One region of the Pseudoalteromonas undina genome, then DNA from elsewhere that is predicted to be linked to it. Evidence: predicted binding sites of a transcription regulator. Region 1 holds the regulator's gene; the other holds the start of a gene.
What was found. The regulator FliA, encoded in region 1, starts transcription of late flagellar genes. The targets are predictions, from matches to a motif close to CTAAAGNTNNNNNNNNNNNNGCCGATA.
Positions count from the first base shown of each region.

Region 1 (4,431 bases):
TTCTTCAGCATCGTTGCTCGGTTGCTCTGCAACTGGTTCAGGCTCTACCGATGGAGTTTCCACAGGAGCTATATCTTCAACCACAGAATCGCCGGCAAGCTCTTCTGCTGTCGGTGGCTGCCCAAGTTTGTGAAGTACTGCAAGTAATTCTGGATCAGCAGGCTCTGGCTGGTCACGATTTTTAATCGTGGCAAACATTTCATTAATGGTGTCCAGTGCTTGTAAAATCACATCCATTAATTCAGAGTTAACTGTTCTTACACCTTGGCGCAGTAAATCAAACACATTTTCAGCACCATGACATGCATCAACAAGCTCTGTCATAGCCAAAAAGCCAGCGCCACCCTTTACAGTGTGGAAACCGCGAAATATTGCGTTTAGTAGCTCAGTATCATCTGGGTTGTTTTCCAGTTCTACTAACTGTTCAGATAAAAGCTCAAGGATTTCTCCGGCCTCTACTAAAAAGTCTTGTAAAATATCTTCATCGACTTCAAAGCTCATGCAGTACTCTCCTATTAGAAGCCCAAACTTGATAATAGATCATCAACTTCATCTTGATCAGATACAACATCATTACGCGTTTCTTTATCAATAATAGGCCCTTCGGGACCTGCTAGTGTTTGTGCAACAATGGGATCTTCTATTTTTTCTGGTTGTTCAGTTGGTTCAACCTCACCACCTTGCGCTGCAAATGCAGTTAACAGGTGAATTAAACTTTCTTCAACTTCACGGACAAGTTCAATAACACGGCGAATAACCTGACCGGTTAAATCTTGATAGTCTTGAGCCATCAGCACATTAGTCATCAGCATTTGTAACTCATCGGTTTTGTGATGAGAACTGCTCATAAACTTATCAATACTATGGCAAAGTGATTTAAACTCACCAAGCTCTATTTCGCGGTTCATTAAACGATCCCACGTTGGCTTGATATCAGCTATTTCGTCAGCGATTTCTTGTGCTAATGGTAAGCTTGCTTCAACCGCATCCATTGTCTTATTGGCTGCGTTTTCTGTCATTTCCATGACATAGTTAAGGCGTTTTTTTGCGTCAGGGATGGCATCAGTGGTAATGTCTGTTAAACGCGTGTCTAACTCGAAACTTTTTAAAGCTTCGTGCAGTTGACGCGTCAACTTACCCACCTCAGCAAATAACTGTGATTGCTCTTGTGAAGCTGTTTCTAAAATTAACTGATTCGCTTTATCTTGCTCACCATTTTCTAAAAAAACAACTAACTGGCGAGCTTGTTCTAAAGTAATCTGAGGCGCAGCAGGTGCTGACATAAGCCTCTCCCTCTCATTAACCTAAGCGTTCGAACACTTTTTCTAATTTAGTTTTCAATGTACCTGCAGTGAATGGTTTAACAATATAACCATTAACACCTGCTTGGGCCGCAGCAATTATTTGTTCTTTTTTAGCTTCTGCTGTAACCATTAAAACAGGAATATGCTTTAATTTTTCATCAGCTCGAATTGCCCTTAAAAGATCAATACCTTGCATGCCTGGCATATTCCAATCTGTTACAACAAAATCAAACGCTTGATTTTGCAACATAGGCAAAGCAGTTGACCCGTCATCTGCTTCTTGAACATTGGTAAAACCTAAATCGCGCAACAGGTTTTTAATAATACGTCTCATTGTTGAGAAATCATCAACAACAAGAATTTTAATGTTTTTATCCAAAACATCCTCCAGTGAGGCCTGAACCTTTATTTACTTACTTCTAGTTTATCCAGTCATTGATTTTTGCTTTAAGCTTAATCATCGCCTGACCATGTATCTGACTTACACGCGATTCACTTACATCGAGTATATGCCCAATTTCTTTTAAATTCATCTCATCGTTATAGTACAAAGAAAGCACCATTGCATCTTTTTCCGGTAACGACTTTATTGCACTGAGTAAAGACTCATTAAACCGTTCATTTTTAACATTATTGAACGGTTTGTCTAGTGCTAAATCTTGGCCATGAGGTGTAATCACATCGTCATCTATACCAAGGTCTTCAATACCTAACACTTTGCTTACATTTACATCGTTTAAAATATGATGGTACTCATTTAGCGAAATTTCAAGTTTTTCAGCAACTTCACTATCTTTAGGTTCACGGTTTAAACTGTTCTCAAGCGCAACAATAGTTTCTGCAACCAAACGGCTTTTTCTGTGAACTGAACGTGGAACCCAATCGCCTCGGCGCATTTCGTCTATCATCGCACCACGAATACGAATACCGGCAAAGGTTTCAAAGCTTGCGCCTTTGCTTGCATCAAAGTTTTTTGAAGCTTCAATTAAACCAATCATACCCGATTGAATTAAATCATCTAGCTGCACACTGGCCGGTAAACGAGCAATTAAATGGCACGCCACTTTTTTGACTAATGAGGCATGCTTTTCAACAATCATATTTAAATTTTGTGTTGACTGATATCCCATAGCTCTATTCACCGGTATTGTCATTGTTAGTTACTAACTAGTTTCTCAATGAAAAACTCTAAATGACCCGAGGCTTGACTAGGTGTTGGCCACTTAGCAATTTTTGTAGCCAGTGTTTTAAAAGCAATTGCAGCAGGCGACCCAGGAAAAACCTCAACAATTACTTTTTGGCGGCGCGTTGATTTGCGCATATTTTCATCATATGGAACCGTTGCAACCAACTCCATTGATATATCTAAAAATCGGTCGGTAACCTTTGAAAGTTTTGCAAACAATTCCTGCCCTTCGCGTAAACTACGCACCATATTGGCAACAATTTTAAATTTATAAACGCCGTGCTCACGGCTAAGTACTTTAATTAAAGCATAAGCATCGGTAATTGATGTAGGCTCATCACATACCACCACAACCACATCTTGCGCTGCGCGAGAAAAACTCAGCACCATATCGGAAATACCCGCAGCGGTATCAACAATTAAAATATCAAAGTCGGTGTTAAGTTCACTAAATGCACGAATAAGTCCAGCGTGCTCTGAGGGTGATAACTCAACCATACTTTGCGAACCCGATGTTGCAGGCACTATTTTTATGCCTGCGGGACCTTCGACTAAAATATCATCAAGTTCACATTCGCCCGATAAAACATGAGATAAATTACGCTCAACGCGCAGTCCAAGCATCACATCACAATTCGCTAATCCTAAATCAGCATCTAGTACAAGCACACGTTTGCCTTGTTGGCCTAACGCGATTGCCGTGTTAAGGGATACGTTCGTTTTACCCACTCCACCTTTGCCGCCGGTGACAGCGATAACTTTTACGCCGTTATTATTATTCTTGCTCATTTTGCGAAGGCCGCTTGCTTGATCTAAAACTGTGTTAATCATACATCTCTACTGTGCTCGACGCCACTGATTGGTGTCGTGATTGTTGTGCTTTTATTCTTTTTAAATACAATTGCTCAGCTTTTTTTACTAGTTTTTCGGCATTTGCCACTCTAATATCTTCTGGTACTCGCTGACCGTTAGTAAGATACCCTATTGGGAGACGATTTTGAATCGCAATACTAATAATCTCACCTAAACTCAATGACTCATCAAGTTTAGTAAAAATACATCCGCTTAGCTGTACTTTTTTAAAGTGCCTTACTGTTTCTTGTAATACATTAATTTGCGCCGTCGCACTTAATACTAAATAACTACGTATATCAACACGCTGATTACGCATCAAGGTGTTTAACTGCTCGGTTAAGCGTAAATCACGTTGACTCATTCCTGCTGTATCAATTAAGACTAGACGTTTATTTCGTAAATGGTATAAAACTTCTGCTAATTCATTTGCATCTTTGACTTGTTTAACGCCACAGCCAATAATTCGACCATAGGTTGCTAGCTGCTCATACGCACCAATACGGTAGGTATCAGTAGTAATAAGTGCAACTTTATCAGCACCATATTTTTGCGCACCTAATGCAGCTAATTTTGCAACTGTGGTGGTTTTACCTACCCCTGTTGGGCCTACTAGTGCATAAACACCACCTTGGCGAAGAATTTCGTTGTTAGTGGTTTGCATTTGATCTTCAACCATATTCAATAAGGCTTTCCAACCTTGTTGGCGAGATACATCGTCGGGTACAAAGCATGCCATTTGCTCAGCAACCTCTTTATCTATCCCCATACCCACTAAACGGTCAATCATGCATGCACGGGTTGGATCGCGACGTGCCATATCTTGTTGCATTAAACCTGACACTTGATGTTCTAGTAATTGACGAATTGCGTTCATTTCTTCGCGCATAGTACTTATATCACTCGACTCGTTTTGCATCGTTTGCTGACGAGGTGCACTCGGTGAGTCTAAATCGTCAAAACCACTGTCTAAATCATCAAAACCCAAGCTATCAGCTTGAGTACGAGGACGTGCAGATGCGCTTGATTCACGCTCAAACATATTTTTAGGTCGAGATTGCACAGATTCTTGTTCTTGATAATGACCAG
Region 1 covers NZ_AHCF03000003.1:548,418-552,848, reverse strand. Annotated here, with positions in the region: gene PUND_RS06185 (chemotaxis protein CheA) at 1-501, opposite strand, end outside; gene PUND_RS06180 (protein phosphatase CheZ) at 516-1,283, opposite strand; gene cheY (chemotaxis response regulator CheY) at 1,300-1,683, opposite strand; gene PUND_RS06170 (RNA polymerase sigma factor FliA) at 1,724-2,434, opposite strand; gene PUND_RS06165 (MinD/ParA family ATP-binding protein) at 2,461-3,321, opposite strand; gene flhF (flagellar biosynthesis GTPase FlhF) at 3,314-4,431, opposite strand, start outside.

Region 2 (4,431 bases), on a different contig from region 1:
AAAGTGAGTACAGCCTAATACCAGCACATCGATATCTTTATTAATATTTAATCGGTTTAACTCAGCGTGCAGCTTTTCTATATCTAGGTGTTGGGTAAAAAAGAATGTTTCTGCCAGGGTGACCAATTCAACACTACTATATAAGCTTGTAGTTATAAGTGAGGCATGCTCTTTAATCAGTGTATTCGTATATGAACTTGCTACTGTAGCAGGGGTTGCCAATAATCCAATATGCTTTGATTGTGTTATTTGTGCTGCGGGCTTAATCGCCGGTACAACCCCTACAATGGGAATATCTGTTATTTGACGTACCGCACTTAATGCAGATGTTGAGGCGGTATTGCAGGCTATAACAATTAAGTCGACATTGAGCGACTCATTTTTGATAAATTGGATCAGTCCACATAAGCGACTAATTATAGTCTGCTGCGACTGTGCACCATAAGGCAATAATGCATTATCCATGAAGTAACTATATTGAGCGTGAGGAATGCTTTGCTGAATATGCTCAAGTACTGTGGTTCCACCTATACCTGAATCAAATACCATGATGTGCGCTGACAAACTACCATTCCTACTCTTTACTTAGAACGGCAGTTTGCCATGAGGCTTTTATAAAAGAAAGTAGTTTTACTCAGCGTCTAGTTTTGCAGTAGCTGTGTTTAATTTATCTAAGTTTTCAAACATGGTGTTAGTGTAATCAACCAGTTTATCTATTTCTTGTTGATCTTGATTTAGCCATTGAATGATACCTGATAGCTGGCTTTCTAATCCTAGTGCTTGCGCTTTAGAGTAAGCCGATTTTAGATCATCATTAAAAGGCGCGACGGTTTCGGCAATGGCCTTTTCTGATGTTGGCTTAATTTGTTCATACTCTTTAATAGCTGCCACAGTTTTGCTTTGACGTAAGTCCATTGAAAATGCCACCAGCTGTTCATTTCCTAAGCTGAGTTCTTGGGCTTGTTCAAATGCTTTATCTAAGTCACCACTGAAAAAGGTTTTACTTACATCTTGTAACTCTGCCATTAAATCATTTATAGCTTGCTGTTCGTCTTCATTAAGCTCTCCATTTACTGACATAGAAAATGACAACTCGCGAGATTCAGAAAATTGCGTACTAAATGCTTGTGAGCTTTCAGTTTGCTGATAGCGACTAGATGACTGAGATTGGTAAGCGTCTGCAAAACTAATACTCACCTCATCACCTTCTGCGGTGGTAAAAGTGTAATCAGCGCTGTTACTAAGGTTCACATACTGCGATTGACTAACCGTTACGCTTGCTGGCTGAGGATTAAATAAGTTCTGCTCAAATTTATCAAGGCCATTAAAGATGCCCTCTTTTGATTTATCAATACCCTCTTCAAGCTCTTGATTAAATACGCCCATACCTTTTAATTCATCTACAGCTTCATCAACACCTGTTTGCACGCCTTTACGTGCCTGGTTAAGTATATCTTGTAGCTTGTCATCATCGGCACCATTGGCTTTGGCTTTTTTTACTGAGCTTGTGACAAAGTCTAAAACATTTTTGACTACTTCATTAAAATCAAACAATGGTTTGTCTTTTTTCGCTTCAGCAACCGGCAAGCCTAATTCTTTTGCCATTTTGTCACCCAATACGGCCGCTGCCAATTCTTTTCCGCGTTGCTGATAGCTAGTTGGTGGGGAGTCTATTTTAGGCTGTGGCATTGCTTGCTTAGTATTGTATTTATTGGCATTGCTGTTTGGAACAAAACTAAAGTTACCTATTTTCATGAGAAGACTCCTATTTAGACTTACTATTTTATCGGCCAAGTAAGCCTATACTGTAGTAAAATGCTTAAAAAAAGCTCACTATATTTGATCAAAACTAGACAAATACGCTTCGCTCCCTACAATAGCGCCGATAAACAGATCTCAACGATAAGGTTATACCGTTAATGGCAGTTATAAATATAGATACCACGCAGTACGATGCACAATTAAATGAAAAAGAGCAGCGTATTACAGAGCAGTTTCAACGTTTCGGTGTAAAACAGTTAGAAGTATTTAGCTCTGAGCCTATTAACTACCGTCAACGTGCAGAATTTAGAGTATGGCACGATGGCGACGATCTGTTTCATATTATGTTTGATCAACAAACGAAAGATAAAATACGTGTCGATACCTTTGATCCTGCAGCTCCTTTAGTAGGTGAAGTTATGCAGGTAATGATTGATAACTTAAAAGGCTGCGAAGTACTGCGTCGTAAATTATTCCAAATAGATTATTTATCGACCCTCAGCGGTGAAATTTTAGTGAGCTTGCTTTATCACAAGCCACTTGATGAACACTGGTTAACTGAGATTAATGCCTTAAAGGAAAAGCTAAGTAGCCAGTACAAAATTGACTTTATTGGCCGTGCACGTAAGCAAAAAGAAAAATTAGGCGATGACTTTGTTACTGAGCGTTTAGTGGTAAATGGCCAAGAGCTAATCTATCAACAGGTAGAAAATAGCTTTACTCAGCCTAATGCGAAGGTGAATATTAAAATGTTAGAGTGGGCACAAGAGCTATGTAAACCACTAAACAATGATTTACTAGAGCTGTATTGTGGTAACGGAAACTTTTCAATTGCACTTGCGGGCTCATTTAATAAAGTGCTGGCAACAGAAATATCAAAATCGTCTGTGCATTCAGCGCAATATAATATTGCTCAAAACAAAGTAACTAACTTAGATATTATTCGCATGTCGAGCGAAGAGTTTACTCAGGCAATGAAAGGCGAGCGTACTTTCTCTCGCTTAGATGGTATTGACCTTAGTAGTTACAACTGCCAAACCATTCTAGTCGACCCACCTCGTGCTGGCATGGATACCCTAACGTGTGATTTAGTGGCTAACTATGAGAATATTATTTATATATCATGTAACCCAGATACGTTAGAGCGTGATCTTGATCACTTAACGCAAACCCATGAGGTTAAGCGCTTTGCAATATTTGATCAGTTCCCTTACACACACCATATTGAATCTGGTGTATTTTTACAGAAAAAATAAAATCTAATACTATAATACCAGCGCCTTGATAAGTGCTGGTATTTGCTCTTCACTAAATACTTTAACGTGATTCTTTACCAATAACTTAGCGGTCAGCCCCATGCCTTTTACTTTCACCCCACTATGGCTTCCATCATAAATTGTATTACGGCCACACGAAGGACTAGACTCTTTTAGTAAAGCAAAGCGAATATTATGCTTATTACAAAGGGCTAATGCTTTACTAGCGCCAGCTTCAAATGCACTTGTTACATCCTCAGCAGTATTTGTAATAACTCGATTTTGCTTTATCTCAGCGGGCGCTCTAGGCACGAGTAAACCACCAGCAATCTCAGGACAAAATACGATTAATCTATTTTGCTTTTGCCACAAATTAAGTTGAGGGTGCAATATTGTTTGGCCTTTACCATCATAACGAACTGGCAAACCTAACAAACAACTTTAGATTAAAATTTTTTCCATAATGAATTTTCTTCTCCAAATAAAAAAGCTCCTTTCGGAGCTTTTTTATTTCACTAAACTACTTATTTATTTGCTAAGTAGTTAATAAGTGCGCTTACATCTTCTGGCGATGAAATACCTGACTCGCCACCTAAGTTAAGCTTATATTTACCATTAACAATAAATGTTGGAACGCCACGCAGTGCCCCTTTTCCTTTAAAGTAATCTTGGTCGCGCTTCATTTTAGAGCTCAGTGTACGTACCGAAAAGCTTTCAAATAATTTATCAAATTTGTCGCCATCTACACCTTGCGCTAAAAATACATCTTTTACATCTGCAAGCTCATTAAAACGAGCACGCTTTGCGTGAATGTGGTCAAACATCGCTGAAATAATTTTATCTTTTTGCGGTAGTACTTCAGCAGTAGCTAGTGCTTGGCTGATCATGGTTTGATGTTCTGGGTCACGAACGCCCACGAAATCCACATGGCTTTTCTTGAACTTTACGTTTTTGTCTAGCTTAGGTTTGATCTCAGCAAGCAGTGGCTCCATGTTATTACATGCAGGGCAGTAAAAAGAGAAAAACTCTTTTACTTCTGGCTTTCTAGTTGCACGATCAGAGACGACATCATAATGTACGCCCTCTTCGTAAGTGGCAGCAAAACTGGTTGCAGCTAAAGGGAGTAATACAGCAAGCAACCCTGCTTTAACTAATTTGATCATTATTATGGTGCTCCAAAAATTATAGTTTTAGTAAAAAGCTAATTAACTCATCAAGTTCTTGTTGGCTCTTGATTGTATTAATATTGATTTTATATTTGTCATTTACGATAAATGTAGGTACGCCAGTTAATGCGCCAAGCTCAGAATATTTATTCTGCTTATCTTGCATGGCACGTTCAGCTGCTATGATAGGCAAACTAGCAATATCATTATCAAATGTGCTGTTATCAATTGCGTTAAGCTCTAATAAC
Region 2 covers NZ_AHCF03000002.1:631,893-636,323, reverse strand. Annotated here, with positions in the region: gene murI (glutamate racemase) at 1-564, opposite strand, end outside; gene PUND_RS03575 (DUF5610 domain-containing protein) at 631-1,755, opposite strand; gene trmA (tRNA (uridine(54)-C5)-methyltransferase TrmA) at 1,920-3,017, shown strand; gene PUND_RS03565 (2-thiouracil desulfurase family protein) at 3,027-3,452, opposite strand; gene PUND_RS03560 (thiol:disulfide interchange protein DsbA/DsbL) at 3,542-4,180, opposite strand; gene PUND_RS03555 (thiol:disulfide interchange protein DsbA/DsbL) at 4,200-4,431, opposite strand, start outside.
Region 2: the regulator FliA is predicted to act here: its motif matches at 1,785-1,811, upstream of PUND_RS03575 (DUF5610 domain-containing protein).